One region of the Synechococcus sp. MVIR-18-1 genome, then DNA from elsewhere that is predicted to be linked to it. Evidence: predicted binding sites of a transcription regulator. Region 1 holds the regulator's gene; the other holds the start of a gene.
What was found. Region 1 encodes NtcA, which controls nitrogen genes in cyanobacteria. Its sites were predicted from a motif close to GTANCNNNNGNTAC; they were not measured.
Positions count from the first base shown of each region.

Region 2: the regulator NtcA is predicted to act here: its motif matches at 6,638-6,651, upstream of queF (preQ(1) synthase).

Region 1 is NZ_CP047942.1:331,424-340,509, reverse strand. It holds gene SynMVIR181_RS01735 (hypothetical protein) at 1-59, opposite strand, end outside; gene SynMVIR181_RS01730 (lytic transglycosylase domain-containing protein) at 85-2,178, shown strand; gene SynMVIR181_RS01725 (hypothetical protein) at 2,134-2,631, opposite strand; gene SynMVIR181_RS01720 (thioredoxin domain-containing protein) at 2,774-3,319, shown strand; gene thyX (FAD-dependent thymidylate synthase) at 3,354-4,079, shown strand; gene dcd (dCTP deaminase) at 4,126-4,719, opposite strand; gene SynMVIR181_RS01705 (cob(I)yrinic acid a,c-diamide adenosyltransferase) at 4,719-5,327, opposite strand; gene rph (ribonuclease PH) at 5,462-6,187, shown strand; gene ntcA (global nitrogen regulator NtcA) at 6,265-6,999, shown strand; gene SynMVIR181_RS01690 (DUF3084 domain-containing protein) at 7,051-8,181, shown strand; gene SynMVIR181_RS01685 (resolvase) at 8,178-8,630, shown strand; gene SynMVIR181_RS01680 (DUF3146 family protein) at 8,608-8,865, opposite strand; gene pth (aminoacyl-tRNA hydrolase) at 8,865-9,086, opposite strand, start outside.
Region 2 is NZ_CP047942.1:1,950,600-1,959,685, reverse strand. It holds gene SynMVIR181_RS10625 (RNA helicase) at 1-1,958, shown strand, start outside; gene fumC (class II fumarate hydratase) at 1,964-3,355, opposite strand; gene SynMVIR181_RS10615 (adenylosuccinate lyase) at 3,352-3,453, opposite strand; gene purB (adenylosuccinate lyase) at 3,458-4,753, opposite strand; gene SynMVIR181_RS10605 (hypothetical protein) at 4,819-5,082, opposite strand; gene SynMVIR181_RS10600 (TlyA family RNA methyltransferase) at 5,181-5,999, shown strand; gene SynMVIR181_RS10595 (P-II family nitrogen regulator) at 5,988-6,326, opposite strand; gene SynMVIR181_RS10590 (hypothetical protein) at 6,358-6,585, opposite strand; gene queF (preQ(1) synthase) at 6,736-7,146, shown strand; gene SynMVIR181_RS10580 (cytochrome c biogenesis protein ResB) at 7,118-8,425, opposite strand; gene SynMVIR181_RS10575 (cytochrome c biogenesis CcdA family protein) at 8,430-9,086, opposite strand, start outside.

The DNA.
Region 1 (9,086 bases):
ATCGCACAGCGACGGCGTTGCTCACTCCCTGGGCGCCGCGGCCCTTGCCCCTGTGCCATCCCAATGCCGTGCGCTGGGAACAGAATGCCATCAGTTTCCGGCCGAGGCTTGACCGCTCAACACTCCCGTGGCCTTCTGCTTCTCGCTGGAACTCCGCTCCTCACCGTTGCACTCGTCCTCGGCGGACAGACGGTCATGCGCCGCCTGCACACTCCAATCACACCATCCCTTTCAAGCGCTGATCTCTGGACGCGTTACCGCTGGTCGATCAATCCCAAGGAACGGAGAGAAGCCGCTCTCTTGCTCGCAGCGCGCAGCACCGATTCAGCGGAGAGATCCCAGCGGTTGCTGGCCAATCAGGGCTGGGGCAACGATCCCCTCGCTGCTGTCACGCTGAAACAGCAGGCGTTAAACGCAGCCAAGCTCGGGCGTCCGTCAGAGGAAAAGAAACGTTGGCAGGACTTGCTTCAACGCTTCCCTGACAGTGCGGCCAGTGCCGATGCGCGTTATCAGCTCGGGCAAGCCAACCCAAGGCTTCACGCAGATCTTTTCCGGCAACAACCTGGCCACCCAGCCGCCTTAGCGGCAGCAGCAGAAACCAAAACGGATTCTCCTAAGCAAGCCATCGCCGCCTTGCATCTGGCCCGCTGGGGGGCCCGTTGGCCAGGGGCTGCTACGCAGCTCAGGGAAGCCTGCAACAGGATCAGCGGCGATGGCTTGAATCAAGACGATCGACTCACGCTTGCGCAAGCACTCGCGACCCTTGGGGATGGCCGTGCAGCGGAAGCCTGCCTCCAAGGCACGCCTACCACTCCAGCCAGCGGCTTGGCGATTGGTCGGGTCCTGCTCCGAGGCAGCGCTGAACAGCAAGAGCGTGGAAAGCAGCACTTGCTCAATCTCGCCATCAGCAACCCAGACGATCCGGCGGCGCTCAAGGCAGCAGCGCTACTAAGCGAGCCGCTAAAACCAGATCCCGCTCTGTTGGACCCGCTGCCGCAATCTTTGCAACAACGCTCCGCTGATGTTGCAGCAGCCCGGGTGCGGCTTGGTGACGGGGCGAACGGTGACGCATCGAATGCCATGGCCATTCTGAAGCGCTGGCCTACCAACCCAGCGGCCTGGCAACTGCAGTGGGACTTGGCCCGCAAAGCCCTTCTAAACGATCAATGGACAACGGCAGAAGCACTGCTGAACGCCATTCCACACTCAGATCTTCCTGAACCTCTAGCCGCGAGGCAGCAGTTCTGGCTGGGGCTCGCACTGGCGAAGCAAGACCAAACAGCGCAAGCCCTAAACGTCTGGGAAACGTTGGTCAAAACCCATCCGAGGAGTTATTACACCTGGCGCGCCGAGGTGCGATTGGGACGGGGAGATCTTCCAGATCTCAATCAAGCATCAGCCTCTCGCTCTGCAGCCCTTGGCGAGGCGTTTCCATCGCACTGGGAGCCATTAAAAAGTGGCGATCCATTCGTGGATCGTCTCTGGCGACTCGGCCAAACCCAGGAAGCATGGGAAACCTGGAGAAACCAACAGCCCCGATCCGATCAGCCATCCAATCCAGAGCAAAAGCTCGTCGAAGGTCGCCTTCGCATTGCCGTCGGCGACGCATGGACGGGTCTGAGTCGTCTTTGGCGCGCCAGCTTGAGATTGGTGAATCAAACCTGCGAAGAGCAACAGCTCCTGCACCGCAGCCAGCATCCGCATCTGCTCCCGGAGGTGTTTGAGACCGCATCCCAATCAGAGGCGGTACGAAGGGAACTCCTCATGGCCATCGCCAAACAGGAATCTCGCTTCTCCCCAGGCGTGAGCTCACCCGTCGGGGCGATCGGGTTGCTGCAACTGATGCCAGCGACGGCGGAAGAACTGGCCGGCGGCACCCTGAGTAGCGATGAGCTACGCGAGCCAACCCGCAATGCCAAGCTCGGAGCGCGCTACCTCGCGCAATTGCTGGAGCAATGGCAGGGCAACATTGTGCTGGCGATTGCGAGCTACAACGCCGGGCCTGGAGCCACCAGCCAATGGGTCACTCCCCTTCTGGAGAAAGATCCAGAATTATGGGTGGAGCGCATCCCCTATCCAGAAACGCGCCTTTACACAAAAAAAGTACTGGGCAATCTTTGGGCCTATCTCGGATCAGGACGCGACCGCTGCGACAGCGGAAGCCAAGGGGTTCGGTAGATCCTGCCCCAACCAGATGCCCACAAGCACCAGCGCCCCCAAGCCCAAGGCCATGACCTGAGGCGGAGGCATCACCTTGATCCGGGTGAGGTCCAAACGGGCCAGCAAGGTGGCAGAAGCCAAGATCAGCACATCTGACAGCAAGCTCAAACTGAGCACATAAAGCCCCACCACGATCACCAGCAGCAGGGTCGAAATCAGGCTGAGCACCCGACTGGAGGCCATCAATAACGACAGTTGGCGAAGCAAAAGATCAGGCATCGTGCAGAAGAGCACGATCACCAGCGATTGAACGATCTCTACCGTCCAGAACAAGCGGGGCGACACGTTCTGCAGAGCAATTAAGTACTCGCTCTCAATCGACCAATGGTGGCCAAGGAAAACAGCAACAGCAAAGAGCAAAAGCAGCAGGGGGGCCCGCAGCGGTAGGACCAAAAAACGAAAAAAAGACATCAGCAAGCAGCCAACGGTCGACCGATGAAATCACTGATGACATCAGCGAGACAGCAGATCCCAACAACAGAATTGGCTTTTAAACGCTAGCAACAACACACGCATCAGCCTGCCAAAGTGAAACCAATCAAGTCTTCCCGGGATGACCGGCAGTTCCGCCCCCGCCACCCTGACCCCCTTGCAAAAGGGGTTGCTTCTGATCACTGCACTGGTCCTTGCTGCTGGATTATTTTTGCTGCGCAATGGTCTCAATCAGGAAGCGCCTCTCGATCAGCTGGCCAGACAATCCCTGGATCCTGAGGTGGCCCTCACCAACTCCCGGCCCACCGTGCTGGAGTTTTACGCCGATTGGTGTGAGGCCTGCCAAGCCATGGCACCCGCGATGCTTCAAACGGAACAGAATCACGCCGATCAACTCGACGTTGTTTTGGTGAATATCGACAACCCACGCTGGCTGGATTTGACCGATCAATACGACGTCACAGGGATTCCACAGCTCAATTTATTTTCAGCCGACGGCGTGATGCGCGGCCGTTCGCTTGGAGCGAGAACAGCTGACGAGTTGGAATCACTAGCGGTTGCATTGATTGACAATGCGCCTTTACCTCAGCTTGCGGGCGTTGGTTCCACCAGCAGCGTGCCCCCTGCCGAGACAGTTTCAAGCCCAGGGCCCCGCAGCCACAGCTAGACAAAGCATGAACAGTTCAGCGCAGACGACACCAATGGACTCTCGTTTTCGAGTTGACCTGATCGCCGCAACCCCGAATCCGCAACAGTGCGTGTATGTGGGAATGCACCAGGACTACAGCGAGGGCTTCGTCGCGGCCGACCGCGAGCAATGGCCAGATGAAACCAAAGCAGGCGAAATCTGCGTCAAACGCCTCCTAGCCGGAGAACGGGGACATTACGGACCCATGGAGCATGCCCAGATTGTGTTGAACGTGGGCTGGTTTCCGCATTCCGTGATGCAACAGGCACGGACGCACCGGGTGGGCGTCAGTTTTGATGTGCAATCCATGCGCTACACAGGCGAGCGCATCTGTCGGGCGGCACAGGGAAAACTCGATCTCGAAGAGGTGTTTTATCTGCGTCCCGTTGGTGAGTACAGCGACCGCAAGGGCAAGAAATACCTCTACAGCGAGGCTGAACGCCAAAAAGATCTAAACCACTGCAAAATCAGCGCCGATCGGTATCAGGAATTGCTTCAGGCCGGCTTTGCAGAAGAACATGCCCGCGGCATTCTCCCCTTCGATTACAGGCAACATTTTGTGGTGAGCTTCACGCTCAGAGCCTTCCTGCATTTCATGGATCTACGCGCCAAGCTCGATGCTCAGCAAGAAATCCGCGAGCTCTGCGATCTGATGTGGCCCCATCTCAAGGCTTGGACTCCAGAATTTGCAGGCTGGTACGAAAAAACAAGACTGCATAAGGCCCGGCTCGCTCCCTAATGAATACTTAGGAAGCACTTTTCAGGAAGCAATCATGCGCTGACGTTCAGACCTTGGCTAGCGTCACTCGCTCTGGCTGATGCTGATATTTACCTTGTCGGTCGCTGTAGGTGGTCTCACAAGGATCACCTTCAAAAAACAACAACTGGCAGATCCCCTCATCGGCATAAATACGACAATCAGCTCCAGAACTGTTACTAAATTCCAGGGTGAGATGTCCCTCCCAGCCAGCCTCTGCTGGAGTGGTATTCACAATGATGCCTAAACGGGCATAGGTGCTCTTGCCAAGACAAATAACCGTGATGTTGGGCGGCACCCGCATCTTTTCAAGGGCAACACCGAGGCCATACGAATGTGCTGGAAGGATGAAATAGTCCCCATCCTCATCATGATGAATGGGCGTGGATTCAAGGTTGTCAGGGTTGAATCGCTTGGGATTCATGATCGTGCCAGGGACATGGCGAAAGATCAAAAACTCCTTAGGCGAGAGCCTCAAGTCGTAGCCATACGACGAGCAGCCAAAACTAAGAACCGGACTCTTGCGTTGATCCGGATCCAAGTGGCGCACTAAGCCATTTTGAAAAGGCTCGAGCATGCCTGCCCCAGCCTGATCCGTAATCCAGCGATCGTTTTTAAGCATTAGAAACCTCGACGCAATTCCGTGACTTGATCAGCCATCTCCATCATCTCTGCAGGGATCGCAGGCCCGGTCACGATCACATCCATGGCTGATGGCCTTTGCTCTAACACCGACAAAACATCCTCATGGCTCAAATAGCCAAGCTCGATCGCCAAGCCAATCTCATCCAGCACGAGTTGGTCCAACGTGCCCTCTAGAAGATGGGTTTTGCAGATCTCCCAGACCGACTGAACAGCCTCTTTGACCTCGTCATCGCGGCTAGCAGCAGGATCTGAAAGGCATTCCGTCACGGAAGGCCGCAACCATCGGAGCCGATCGCACAGGGTGAGGCTGCTCTGGGGACCTTGGCCCACTCCACCCTTGAGGAACTGAGCGATCAAAACATTGCTACCCAGGCCTGCCGTCCGCAGCGCCTGGCTCAGCACACCAGAAAAACTCCCCCGAAATGAGGCGGTATGCACCTGAAGCTGACCTTCTGGAGCCACCAAATGCAGGGGTGGACGAACCTCTACAGAGGGAAGTCTTCGAAGCCCTGCTTGCTCAAGAGTCCTGTGGTCAACAGTCCGCGACTCACGAGAATGATGGGTAGGGCTGAGGCTGACGGTCATCACATTCGCCGATGTCCGGCAAATCCGGATGTGGATGAATCTAGCGGTGAAAGTGCAAGACACAAGTGCTTTGACACCATCCATGGTGTGCCGAGCCAACTGGCAGGCTCAAAGAACCTCCACACCCTGGGCTCATGACCGACACCTCTCGCAATGACGGACGTCAGCCGGGCGAGCTTCGCCCCTTTTCGATCAGCTGGGATCCCATGGGATTTGCCCTGAGTTCAGTGATCATCCACAGCGGACGCACCGCTGTTCTTTGCAGCGTTTGCCATCAAGAAGGTGTGCCTCGCTGGCGCAAAGATCAAGGCCAGGGGTGGCTCAGCGCCGAATACCGACTTCTGCCTGGATCCACTCCAGAGCGACAAAACAGAGAACTGCTCAAATTGAGCGGACGCACCCAGGAGATTCAGCGCCTGATTGGCCGCAGCCTGCGCGCAGCGATCAACATGGAAGCTCTCGGCGAGAACACGTTGAGAATCGATTGCGATGTGATTCAGGCGGATGCAGGCACCCGCACCGCTGCGATCAGCGGATCTTGGGTCGCGCTTCAACGCGCCTGTGAGCGACTGGTTCAACAAGGAATTCTCAACACCAACCCCGTCCAATCCCAAGTGGCCGCCGTCTCCGTTGGGGTGATTCACAAACGCCCCCTTCTCGATCTCGACTACAGCGAAGACAGCCAAGCCGATGTGGATCTCAACGTTGTGATGAACGGAGCAGGGCATTTGCTGGAACTGCAGGGCACTGCCGAAGGAGCTCCTTTTAGCCGTCAGCAGCTCAATGACCTACTAGACCTCGCCGAGCCTGGCCTCAAGCAGATCATGCACGATCAGAATTTAGCTCTCTCCAGTAGGTGAAAATGCCGAGTTTCGTGTTCCTTGCTACATGAACAGGAGGGGCTGATCCATAGCATCCCGACATACGAGTAGGGACCATGGCTGAGGTCAGCCGCGGCTTCAGCCGCTACGCACCACCAACAATGCGCCCGGCGGGCTCGAGCTTCGGAAGTCCCGCGGTTCCTTCCAGCCGCACGCTTCAAGATGTCATTCGGGGACTCGATGGTGCCAACTCGGAAATGGTGGAACGTGGGAAAACCATCTTTTTCCCCGGTGACCCTGCAGAAAAGGTGTACCTGATTCGTCGCGGAGCCGTCCGCCTCTCCAGGGTTTATGAATCTGGCGAAGAAATCACGGTTGCCCTCTTACGAGAAAACAGTTTGTTTGGCGTTCTGTCGTTACTGACAGGTCACCGCTCCGATCGTTTTTATCACTCGATCGCTTTCACAAGAGTGGAAATGGTCACGGCTCCAGCCACATCTGTGAGGCAGGCCATCGAAGCTGACACCAGTGTGGGCTTGCTGTTACTGCAGGGTCTATCCAGCAGGATTCTCCAGACCGAAACGATGATCGAAACCCTCACCCATCGAGACATGTCATCTCGGCTGGTGAGTTTTCTGTTGGTGCTCTGTCGAGATTTTGGAGTTCCTGGTCAACGGGGCATCACCATTGACCTACGCCTCTCACACCAAGCCATCGCCGAAGCCATCGGTTCCACGCGCGTTACCATCACGCGTCTCCTGGGTGATCTCAAGTCATCGAGCCTGGTGGATATCGATCGCAAAAAGATCACTGTTCTCGATCCAATCGCTCTCGCTAAACGGTTCAGCTGACCATGCAGGTGAAGATGGAACTCCCGTCCGAACTCTGATCCTTCGTTCACCGTGACCGGCTGGTTCCTACTTCTTGCTCTGCTAGTCCTTGGAGGCGTGCTCTCAACCCTGGGAGACCGCCTTGGTTCTCGTGTGGGGAAAGCTCGGCTGAGCTTGCTTGGACTGCGTCCCAAGCGCACGGCCGTGGTGATCACGGTTTTAACGGGCAGCCTGATTAGTGCGCTTTCACTTGGACTCTTGCTGTTAGTGAGTCGGCAGCTCAGGGTGGGCCTGTTTGAACTCAATGCTCTCGAAGCCAAATTGCGGAGCAGTCGCGCCGACCTCAAGACAAGCAAAAGCGCTCAGAGGCAAGCCGGCAAGGAGCTCACAACGGCACAACAACGAGCGGCAGAACTGCGTCGCACCCTGAAGCCCCTCCAGGAACAAACCCGATCCTTGGAAGCCGAGCGGCAACGATTGAGCCAAGACGTGAATGCGAAAGATGTGGAGATCCAACGCACCGAGCAGGAACTCTCGGCCGTGCGCACGCAAATTCGCAGTGGAGAGAAAGAACTCAATCAACTAGAGGACACGCTCTTGGCGCTGCGGCGCGGAAACGTCGCCATTAGCAGCGGTCAGCCACTTGCCACCGTGACCCTGAAGCTCGAACGTCCCGATCAAGCAAAAACGGTCATCGATCAGTTATTGCGTGACGCCAATCTTCAGGCCTATCAACAAGTGCTCCCTGGCCAACCAGCGGAAAGGCAAATTTTGCTGGTTCCGCGGCCTGACATCCAGCGCTTGGAGCAAACGATTCGCAAACCTGGCACCTGGGTTGTGAATATCCGTTCAGCCGCCAATGTGCTGCTCGGAGAAACCGTTGTGTACGCCTTCCCTGAAGTGCTTCCCAATGTCACCGTGACAAGGGAGGGAGAGGTCTTGGCCCGCACCACCCTGGCGAGCAATGAACGCAACCCTGAAGCCGTTCGCAACCGACTAAATCTTCTCCTTGCCTCCACATTGGCCGAGGTGCAACGACGCGGTTCGCTCAGCAAGGGGTTGCAGTTTGATGGCAATGAAATCAATGCGCTTGGCCAAGAACTGATCGATCGCAACGGAGGACTCGCAGCGCTCGAAGCAGTCGCTTTACGACGCAGCGAAACGGCAGATCCGATCGCCATCCAGTTGCGCCTTAGCCAATGACACGCGTCATAGCGCTAGATCCCGGCCGAAGTAAATGTGGGCTGCTGTTAGCAGACATCGCCACGAACACCGTGCTTCAAGGCATGGTGATACCCAGCGCTGAGGTGCTTGATCAGCTTCGATCCTGGATGGTGGATGCTCAGGGGGAGGACGATCAGATTGCTGAGCTGGTCATCGGTGACGGCACCAGCAGCACGATCTGGCAACACCAACTTCCCGCAAGCCTGAAGGTCCGCGTCGTGGACGAAACCGGGACTACCTTGCGAGCCAGGGCGCGTTACTGGCAGTTGTGGCCTGCACGGGGCTGGAAACGCTTGCTTCCTTTAGGCCTGCGCATCCCATCTGGCGATCTCGACGCCATCGCCGCGCTCGTCATCCTCGAACATTATTTAGGTCGGTCTTTGCAATGGCCAGGTCCCGATCCCCTCAAAAACGCGCCCTCACGGTGAAGGTGTAATCCCCTCCCGGCTCAAGGTCATAGTCAGATTTCACAAGAAAACGAAGAAGCGCGTCTTGAATCAAGGCTCGCCCCAGGGAGGGCTCCACACTCAGTTCGCCACGGTCAAAAAACCAGCTGAACTGCCAATTGAAGCCTCCAGCCTGGACGTCTCCTTCCAAACATTGATCCGCAAAACTCTGGCGTTGAACCCGCAGATGGGCGGTGGTAACGGGTAGCGCTGCCATCACGCCTCGGTGTTGGTGGGAGCCAGCTGAAGCCCATTGATGTGATTCCCTGCAAGATCGAGACCCTGCCGCTGAATCCTTTCCAAACCATCCACGACCTCCAACAGAACCTTGTCGAGCAGGGGCTCTTCGTCACGACTGAAACTTCCGAGCACGTGCGACACCGTTCGTGCCTTGCGCTCACTGGGATTTTGTCCGGGTGCACCGATTCCAATCCGCAG
Region 2 (9,086 bases), 830 kb from region 1:
CCGCCATCTATTTCATTTTCAGTCGACGTAATTGTGACAAGGCCGTGCGCGACCTTGGGGTGCAGTGTTTGGTCACAGAGGCCGAGCAAGCCATCATTCGCGATCGGCTTGAGGCCTATACAGCCGCAAATCCTGAGGCTGTACGCGATGGCCTGCATGCAGACGCGTTGCTACGCGGGATTGCTTCCCATCACGCCGGAGTGCTGCCTGCTTGGAAAGAGTTGATTGAGGAGTTATTTCAGCAGGGGTTGGTAAAGGTGGTGTTTGCCACCGAAACATTGGCGGCGGGCATCAATATGCCGGCGCGCAGCACGGTGATCGCATCGCTCTCGAAGCGCACAGAACGGGGGCATCGCCCCTTAATGGCCAGTGAGTTTCTGCAAATGGCTGGTCGCGCGGGCCGTCGCGGTTTAGACACGCAGGGCTACGTGGTGACTGTTCAGAGTCGATTTGAGGGGGTACGTGAGGCGGCTCAGTTGGCCACAAGCCCTTCTGATCCGTTGGTGAGTCAATTCACCCCCAGCTACGGCATGGTGCTCAACCTGTTGCAGCGTCATGACCTAGCTAAGGCAAGAGAGCTGGTGGAGCGCAGCTTTGGCCGCTATCTCGCCAGTTTGGATCTGGTAGATGAAGAAGATCATCTTGGTGAGTTGCGGATGCAGCTGGCCCAACTGCAAGGCACGGCCGGTGATGTGCCGTGGGAAGACTTTGAGGAATACGAGAAACATCGTGGCCGTCTCCGCGAGGAGAGACGTCTGCTCAGGATTCTTCAGCAGCAGGCTGAAGAAACCCTGGCCCACGAACTGACGATTGCCCTTCAGTTTGCAAGCGTTGGATCGTTGGTCAGCCTTAAATCCCCTCGGCTGCGTGGGGGGGTAACGCCGGCCGTGATCGTGGAGAAATGCGATGGCCCTGGGCAGTTCCCCTTGTTGCTTTGTTTAACGCAAGACAACGTTTGGATCCTGTTGCCCTGTCAGGGGGTCGTGAGTTTGCATGCGGAATTGAGCTGTTTGCAAGTTGATGGCGTGATGTCACCTGATCTCAGCCGTTCCGGTGAGCTCCGTCATGGCGATCAGGAGAGTGGACGTTTGGCTTTGGCGGTGGCACATATGGCACGTCGTCATGACATGACCACCGCTCAGTACGACTTGGCGGGCGAAGTGTTGGCTCAAGTGCGCCTCGTCCAGGAGTTGGAAGATCAGCTAGAGGGGCATCCGGCTCATCGCTGGGGAGATCGCAAGCAACTCAAGAAGCACCGGCGACGCATGGAAGATCTTGAACATGAAATCGGTGAGCGTCAGCAATTGCTCCATCACCGTTCCAACCGGCATTGGGAGACATTCCTGGCTCTCATTGAGATCCTGCGGCATTTTGGCTGCCTGGATGACTTGGAGCCCACGGAGATTGGTCGCACCGTTGCCGCTCTTCGTGGCGACAACGAGCTCTGGCTAGGCCTGGCACTGATGAGCGGTCATCTCGATGAATTGCCTCCAGCAGAACTGGCCGCTGTGTTTGAGGCGATCAGCACGGAGGTGAACCGCCCAGATCTATGGAGTGCATTCCCGGCCCCTCCTCTTGCCGAAGAGGCCCTGCATGAGTTGTCAGGGATCCGTCGGGAGCTTCTGCGGGCTCAGGAGCGCTTCAAGGTGGTGGTGCCCGCTTGGTGGGAGCCTGAATTGATGGGCTTGGTTGAGGCTTGGGCCAAGGGGACAACCTGGAATGATCTGATCGCTAACACCTCTTTGGATGAAGGCGATGTCGTGCGGATCATGCGGCGCACAGTGGATCTCTTAGCCCAGGTGCCTTATTGCGAGGCGATTAGTGAGCAGCTGCGCAAGAACGCCCGTGCGGCGTTAACCGCGATTAATCGTTTCCCGGTTGCCGAGGCTGATCAGGTGCTTAAGGCCGCGGCTGCCGAATCCAGTGGCCTCAATGCAGCGACTGAACGGGCGGCCTGAACGGATCAAGGGTTTGTCATGGCTGCAGGGTCAATAATGCGATCGAACTCCGTCGCACTCACATAGCCCAGCTCTAGGGCCGCATCGCGCAGGCTTGATCCCTGCTCGTGGGCGTACTTAGCGATCGCACTGGCCTTGTCGTAACCGATCACAGGTGCCAGAGGAGTTACGAGCATCAGGGATTGCTCCACGTCGCGTTGGATGCGACTGCGGTTGGGTTCGATGCCCTCCACCATGGCCACCCTGAAGAAATGGCAGGCATCGGTGAGCAGCTTGATCGTCTGCAGCAGGTTGAAGCCGATCAGAGGTTTGTAGACATTCATCTGCAGGTGGCCGCCTGCCCCGGCGATCGCAACGGCCGCATCGAGGCCGATCACTTGGGTGCAAACCATGGCCATCGCTTCGCACTGGGTGGGGTTCACCTTTCCAGGCATGATCGAACTGCCGGGTTCGTTCTCAGGTAAGTGCAGCTCCGCTAAGCCGGCACGTGGGCCGCAGGCGAGGAGACGGAGGTCGTTGGCGATCTTCAGCAAGCTCACCGCGAGGAGTCGCAGCTGGCCCATGGCATTCACCAGTCCGTCATGGCTTGCCATCACAGCAAATTTGTTTGGTGCCGAGACCAAGGGCAAGCCGCTCAGGCGTGCCAGTTCAGTCGCGGCCTGGTCTGCAAATCCGTCTGGGGCATTGAGGCCCGTTCCAACGGCGGTGCCGCCGAGCGGGAGCGGGTACAGCTCCTGCAGTGATCGTTCGATCCGGTTCCTGGCACTTCTGAGTTGATCGCGCCAGGCCGAAGCTTCTTGGCCAAGGGTGAGCGGCACCGCATCCTGCAGGTGGGTGCGGCCAATCTTCACGATGTCTTGCCAGGCCACACTCTTGGCGGCAAAAGCATCGCTGAGACGTTGGACTTCCGGCAACAGTCGGTGTTCAATGCCGGCGGCAGCAGCGATGTGGATCGCTGCTGGGAAGGCGTCGTTGGTCGACTGAGAGCGGTTGACGTGATCGTTGGGGTGGACCGGCTGATGGCTTCCTAATGGCTCCCCTTCGCTCCGCGAAACCAGGTTGCTGATCACCTCATTGACGTTCATGTTCGTTTGGGTGCCGCTACCGGTTTGCCAAACCCTCAGGGGGAATTGATCGTCGTGATGCCCCTCGGCAATCTCAGCAGCCACCTTCACGATCAGGTCGCGTCGGTGGTTATCCAACACGCCAAGGCGAGCGTTCACGATCGCCGCCGCCTGTTTGATTTGCGCTAGGGCATGGATCAGATCAACAGGAACGCGGTCATCGCTGATGGCGAAGTTCTGGAGAGAGCGCTGGGTCTGTGCCCCCCAGAGGGCCTCAGTCGGCACCTCCACCGGCCCCATGCTGTCGTGTTCGGTCCTAGTTGTTTGGGTCATGACTTTGCGTCAGGGCGAAGCACCATCACGATGATGAGCAGCATCCCGCTGACGCTCACCACCACGTAAATCCAGTCGGCATAGGGAGTCCAGAACATTCACTCAGAGTCCGAGTCGGTCCCAGACCACCCCCAGGTTGGCTTGGTGCAGCTCGGTGCTGAAGCACTCCGCCAGTTGGTCTGCATTGAGCTTGTTGCTCACCTCAGGATCGCTCTGAAGGTTGGCGCGGAAGTCACCACCATTGGTGTTCCAAGCGCTATGGGCATTGCGCTGCACCACGGCGTAGGCATCCTCACGGCTCATTCCACCATCCACCAGGGCGAGCAGGACTCGTTGGCTGAAGACCACGCCTCCATAGACGTTCATGTTGCGGACCATGTTTTCTGGGTACACGCCGAGGCCAGAGATGACGGCGGTCATCTCACGCAGCATGAAGTGCAGGGTCACAGAGCAGTCCGGCAGCATCATCCGTTCTGTTGAGCTGTGGCTGATGTCACGTTCGTGCCAGAGAGCCACGTTTTCAAGGGCTGCTACCACGTAGCTGCGCAGCACGCGCGCTAAACCGCTGATTCGTTCGCTGCGAATCGGGTTGCGTTTATGGGGCATGGCCGAGCTTCCTTTCTGTCCTTTGGCGAAGCTTTCTTCAACCTCCAGAACATCGGTGCGCTGCAGGTTGCGAATCTCGGTGGAGAAGCGATCGAGCGAGGCTCCAACCAGGGCGAGGATCTGCACGTAGTCGGCATGGCGATCGCGGGAGATCACCTGGGTGCTCGCTGTGTCGGGAGTGAGGCCGAGGATCTCGCAGGTGAGCTTTTCCACCTCTGGATCCGTATTGGCGTAGGTGCCCATCGCTCCGCTCACCTGCCCTACCGCCACATCACGCTCTAGGCGAGCCAGACGCTCATGATTGCGGCGGGTTTCGGCCAACCAGCCAGCCAGCTTGAATCCAAAGGTGATCGGTTCGCCATGGATCGCATGAGAACGGCCGATCATCACGGTGGCTTTGTGTTCCGCCGCCAGCTTGGCAATCGCGGCGTCTAAGCCTGCCAACTCTTGGCGCAGCAGCGCGACGGAGGCTTTCAACTGCAGCGCCAGGCCCGTATCAAGCACGTCGCTACTTGTCATGCCGACATGGATGTAACGCCCGGCATCACCAACGTGCTCATTCACATTGGTCAAGAAGGCGATCACGTCGTGGCGGACCTCCGCCTCGATCTCAAGGATCCGCTCCGGTTCAAACGCCGACTGTTCGCGAATCGTTTGCATCGCGTCCTTTGGAACACGACCAAGCCTGCAGTTGGCCTCACAGGCTGCAACCTCAACATCCAGCCAACTTTGGTATTTGGCCCGGTCTGTCCAGATCTCGCCCATCTCGGGCAGGGTGTATCTCTCGATCAAGGGCCAGCGCGTGGCGACAACTCAACCAATGTATGGCGCTGAAGGCTTGGACATTGCGCGTGGCGTCAAGCGGAGGTGAGACGGCGATGCTCAACTTCCCACTGAACGTTCTGTCCCCAGGCTTGCTGACGCACCCAGCAAAGGCCGCCACGACATTCGATCACTTGAAAGGGAGGCAGATCTGTAGGTTGGTTATCGAGGGTGACGAATGAGCCTGGAGCGAGCAGTTCGAGAACGCGGTTCGACGCCTCGCTGGATTTGAGACAAAATTTGGCCCGAAGGGATGGGCGACGTCCGCTTTTGATGTTGACAACGTTGTTGGCTGACACGGACTTGCGTGCGGCTTCGCAAGATTTTCAGGGAGGTCTGCGGAACTCCTGGTGGAACTCCGGTATTTGTTTCGGTTTCACGGTGCTTTTATGTCGAAATGGCTCGTAAACAGCGTTTAGATCTCCACATGCTGACGTTGGGCTTGGCGGCATCCCGTCAGCAAGCACAACAGCTGATTCGTGCCGGCAAGGTCAGAGACCATCGGGGCCAGCTGCTCGACAAGCCAGGTCACACGGTTTTGCCCGATCTCGAATTGATCGTGGAGCAGCCTCCCCGGTTTGTTTCAAGAGGGGGTGAAAAGTTGCTGGCAGCGCTGGAGGCTTTCCCTGTCTCGGTGGAGGGGCGCACCTGCCTTGATGGCGGAATTTCGACGGGTGGCTTCACCGATTGTTTGCTGCAACACGGGGCCAGTCGGGTTTATGGAATCGACGTTGGCTATGGCCAGACGGCCTGGAGTTTGCGCATCGATGAACGTGTTGTTCTCAGAGAGCGCACCAATTTGCGTCGACTTAGCGCAGCTGAGCTGTATGGGCCTAATGACGTCCTCCCCACTCTGGCTGTCGCAGACGTGTCGTTTATATCCCTCGCACTCGTCCTTCCAGCAATTCGCGCCTTGCTGCAACCCCAAGGGAGCGAAGCGTTGGTGTTGGTGAAGCCCCAGTTTGAGGTGGGACGCGATCGGGTGGGAAAAGGGGGGGTGGTGAGAGATGGTTTAGCTCACCGGGACGCGATTGCATCAGTGATCTCTGCAGCAGATTCCCTGGGATGGAATGCCCAGGGAGTGGTGGGGTCTCCGATTACCGGTCCCGCTGGCAACCACGAATATCTGTTGTGGTTAAGCGAGCTTGAGCCACAACAGATCTCGGACGAAAAGGTTCAGCAGGTGGTTCAGGACACGCTGGAATCAGAGGGCTGAGCTGTCACGATCACCGGTGCGAATGCGCACGACGGTGTCGACAGAGGAGACAAAAATCTTGCCGTCGCCGATCTCGCCTGTTTTCGCTGCTTCTGCAATGGCGTTGATCACAGCATCGACGCGGTCATCGTCAATCACAACCTCAACTTTCAGCTTCTGCAAAAACTCAACAGTGAATTCAGAACCGCGATATCGCTCCACTTGCCCCTTCTGACGACCAAATCCGCGCACTTCGCTCACGGTCATGCCAACGATGCCAGCATTAACCAAAGCCAATTTCACATCTTCAAGCTTGAAGGGACGGATGACGGCTTCGACCTTTTTCATGGGTTGTTGAGGAATCGATTCTTCGAGTGTGTCAGGAATTGCGCTGAGATGACAGGGCCGGGAGAGGAGAAAGATTCAATCCGGCGTTCGAGGCATCCTCAATGAGCTCATCGGCATTGGAGTGACTCACCGTGGCAAGTCCCTCAGCGAGAAGCTCCCAATGGGACATCTCGAAATGAGTCTGGAGCCAAAGCATGCCGTGAACGCTCTCAGGCTGAAGTCGGAAAGCCTGTCCTTCGCTTATCAGACTCAGATCCATTGCAAGCAAGCCGAATACCTCCCCATTAGGCCTGCATTCCGGCCGATGAGTTGTACGCCTTGATACCAAATCAGGCGGTGCTGAGATCCGCTCAACGGTCTTGGAAGGGTGGCTTTAGGGTCTTTTGCTGGAGTTTTCCTTACTCGTTTCATGAGCAACCCAGGCACTGAGCTCACCAAAACTCCGCTCTACGGCGAAAGGGCTATTGCAGATGCGGAGTTGATCTGTTTCGACAATCCCAGGGTCGGGCGCCCTTATGAGGTGTCGATCGAATTGCCGGAATTTACTTGCCTCTGCCCGTTCTCGGGTTATCCGGATTTCGCGGTGATGCGCTTGATTTATCAGCCAGGACCTCGAGTCGTTGAGCTGAAAGCGATCAAGTTGTACATCAATCACTTTCGCAACACTTCGATCTCCCATGAAGAGGTGGCAAATCAAATATTGGATGATTTAGTGACGGCCTGTGCTCCCGTTTGGATGCAGCTAGAGGCTGATTTCAACCCTCGTGGCAACGTTCATACGGTTGTGAGAGTCAGTCATGGGACCCGTCAACCCTGCTGATCAGGATTGGTAATTCAGCAGCGAAGCCAGCGAGATTTCGATTGCAAAGCCCACCGATGTGAAGCTTTCTGTTAGAGGCTTGAAACGGTGGGGGGTCGAGCACGGCCCATAGTTGTCGGGTTGCGATCAAGCTGAGGCCCCCGCCAAGCAGTGTGATCGCGAATCCTGCATAAACGAGTGGAACCCCAGGGTCACGCTTAAGGAGCAGTCCGCTCGCAGGCATGATTTCGGCCACCCTCAGAGGCAGTCCTTTGATTTCAGTGGATGCTCCGCCTGGTCGCAGGTTGCCAAGCAGCGATCCGTCGGCATCGAACACCTGAACAGGGCCTTGCTCACTGCTCGTGCTCATCAGTACTGGTTCGGATCCATCTGGCCGTGTGGGAAGCACAAGACCCCAAATTTGTTCGCCGAGTTCGGGAAAACTACGGAGGGGTAATTGCAGTTGCGGACTCTTGCCGATCTGCACGGTGATCGCAGCTAGAGACCAATCCGCTTGATAAACGGTCATCCCTCGATAGCGGAGTGGATGATTCACGCTGATCATGCGCTGCTCTGAAGGGCCCCCTGGTGGATCGAGCCTCAGCGTTGATCGGAATTGTTCGGTGCGTCCCGCTGGATCACGCTCAATCGCGAAGCGCTCGAGGGTGAGCGAAAGCCGGTTGTTGCCAGACGGGTCAAGCAGATCAAGAGCTCGGCCTGGCGCAAGGAAGCGTTCCAGCCGGTTTCCAGACAGTGCCCCCCATGCGGCTCCAATCAACAGCAGCACCAAGCCGGTGTGAACCAATAGGGGTCCAACCTTGCCAATCACGCCGCGCCTCGCAGCCAGGCGATCTTCATGCCTTTGGACCTGCCAGCCTTGCTTCTGGAGTTGTGAACTCAGCATGTCTAAGGCCGACTCACCGTCGGAACAGTGAATCGATTCGGCCAATGCCAGCTTGCTTAGTTGCCTGGGTTGGCGGTAGTCAATCCAGCGCGTGGTGGCGAGCAGTGCTGGCCATTGACGACGCCAGCTGCACAAGATCAAGGCCAATCCCAGCCAAGCCAAAAGGCTTAAAAACCACACGCTGGAATAGATGCTGTCCAGCTGCAGTTGCAACATCTGTTCGCCATTGATCAATCCGAGCCATGGGTCCGCATTGAAACGCTCGAGATACAAATCAGGCGCTTCGTTCTGCGGAAGAATGGTTCCTAGGGCGCTGGCTCCTGCAATCAGCAGCAGAAGCAGGATCGCCAAACGAAGATCTGAGAGCAGGGCGAAGAGTCGACGTAGTGCAGGCATCGGCTCAGGTCAGTCTCGCTAATAAGGTGAGAGTGCCTGTGGCAAGCAGGATCACGCCACTGATCGGTGGAACCCACCGGCCGATGGGCCGCAACGCCAGCAACCGTGGCAGCGAGGCTGCCAAATTGCCTGCGAGCAGCAGAGGTAACACTTGACCGACCCCGAAGCTTGTGAGCATCAGTACGCCGAGGAGTGGGCGTCCTGTGCTGGCAATCCAGCCCAGTAGAACGGCCAGTACGGGTGTTGTGCAGGGTGATGCAGCGAGCCCAAATGCCAACCCTGCAGCGACCGGTGCTAGCGGAGCTGGCACCTTGCTAGTCCAATGCATCGGGTCTGGCCCGGCGGGAAGGGGGATTCGAACGACTCCAAGCAGATTCAGTCCCATCACCACTGCTAAGACCGCAACAACGGTTGGGACTAAACCAGGAACTTGACCGTAAATGCGGCCGAGCAATCCACTCAGGCTTCCCAGAACAACCAGGGCACCAACGATGCCAGCGCAAAATGACAGGCTGCGTTGCCAAGGTTTCTGCTTGCTATCGAATCCGGCTAGGTAGGCGAGCGTGACCGGCAGCAAAGACAGGGAACAAGGGCCCAGGCTGGTTAAGGCTCCTCCTGCAAAGACAAGAGCCACGGTGATGGGACCAGGCTGCTGCAGCGC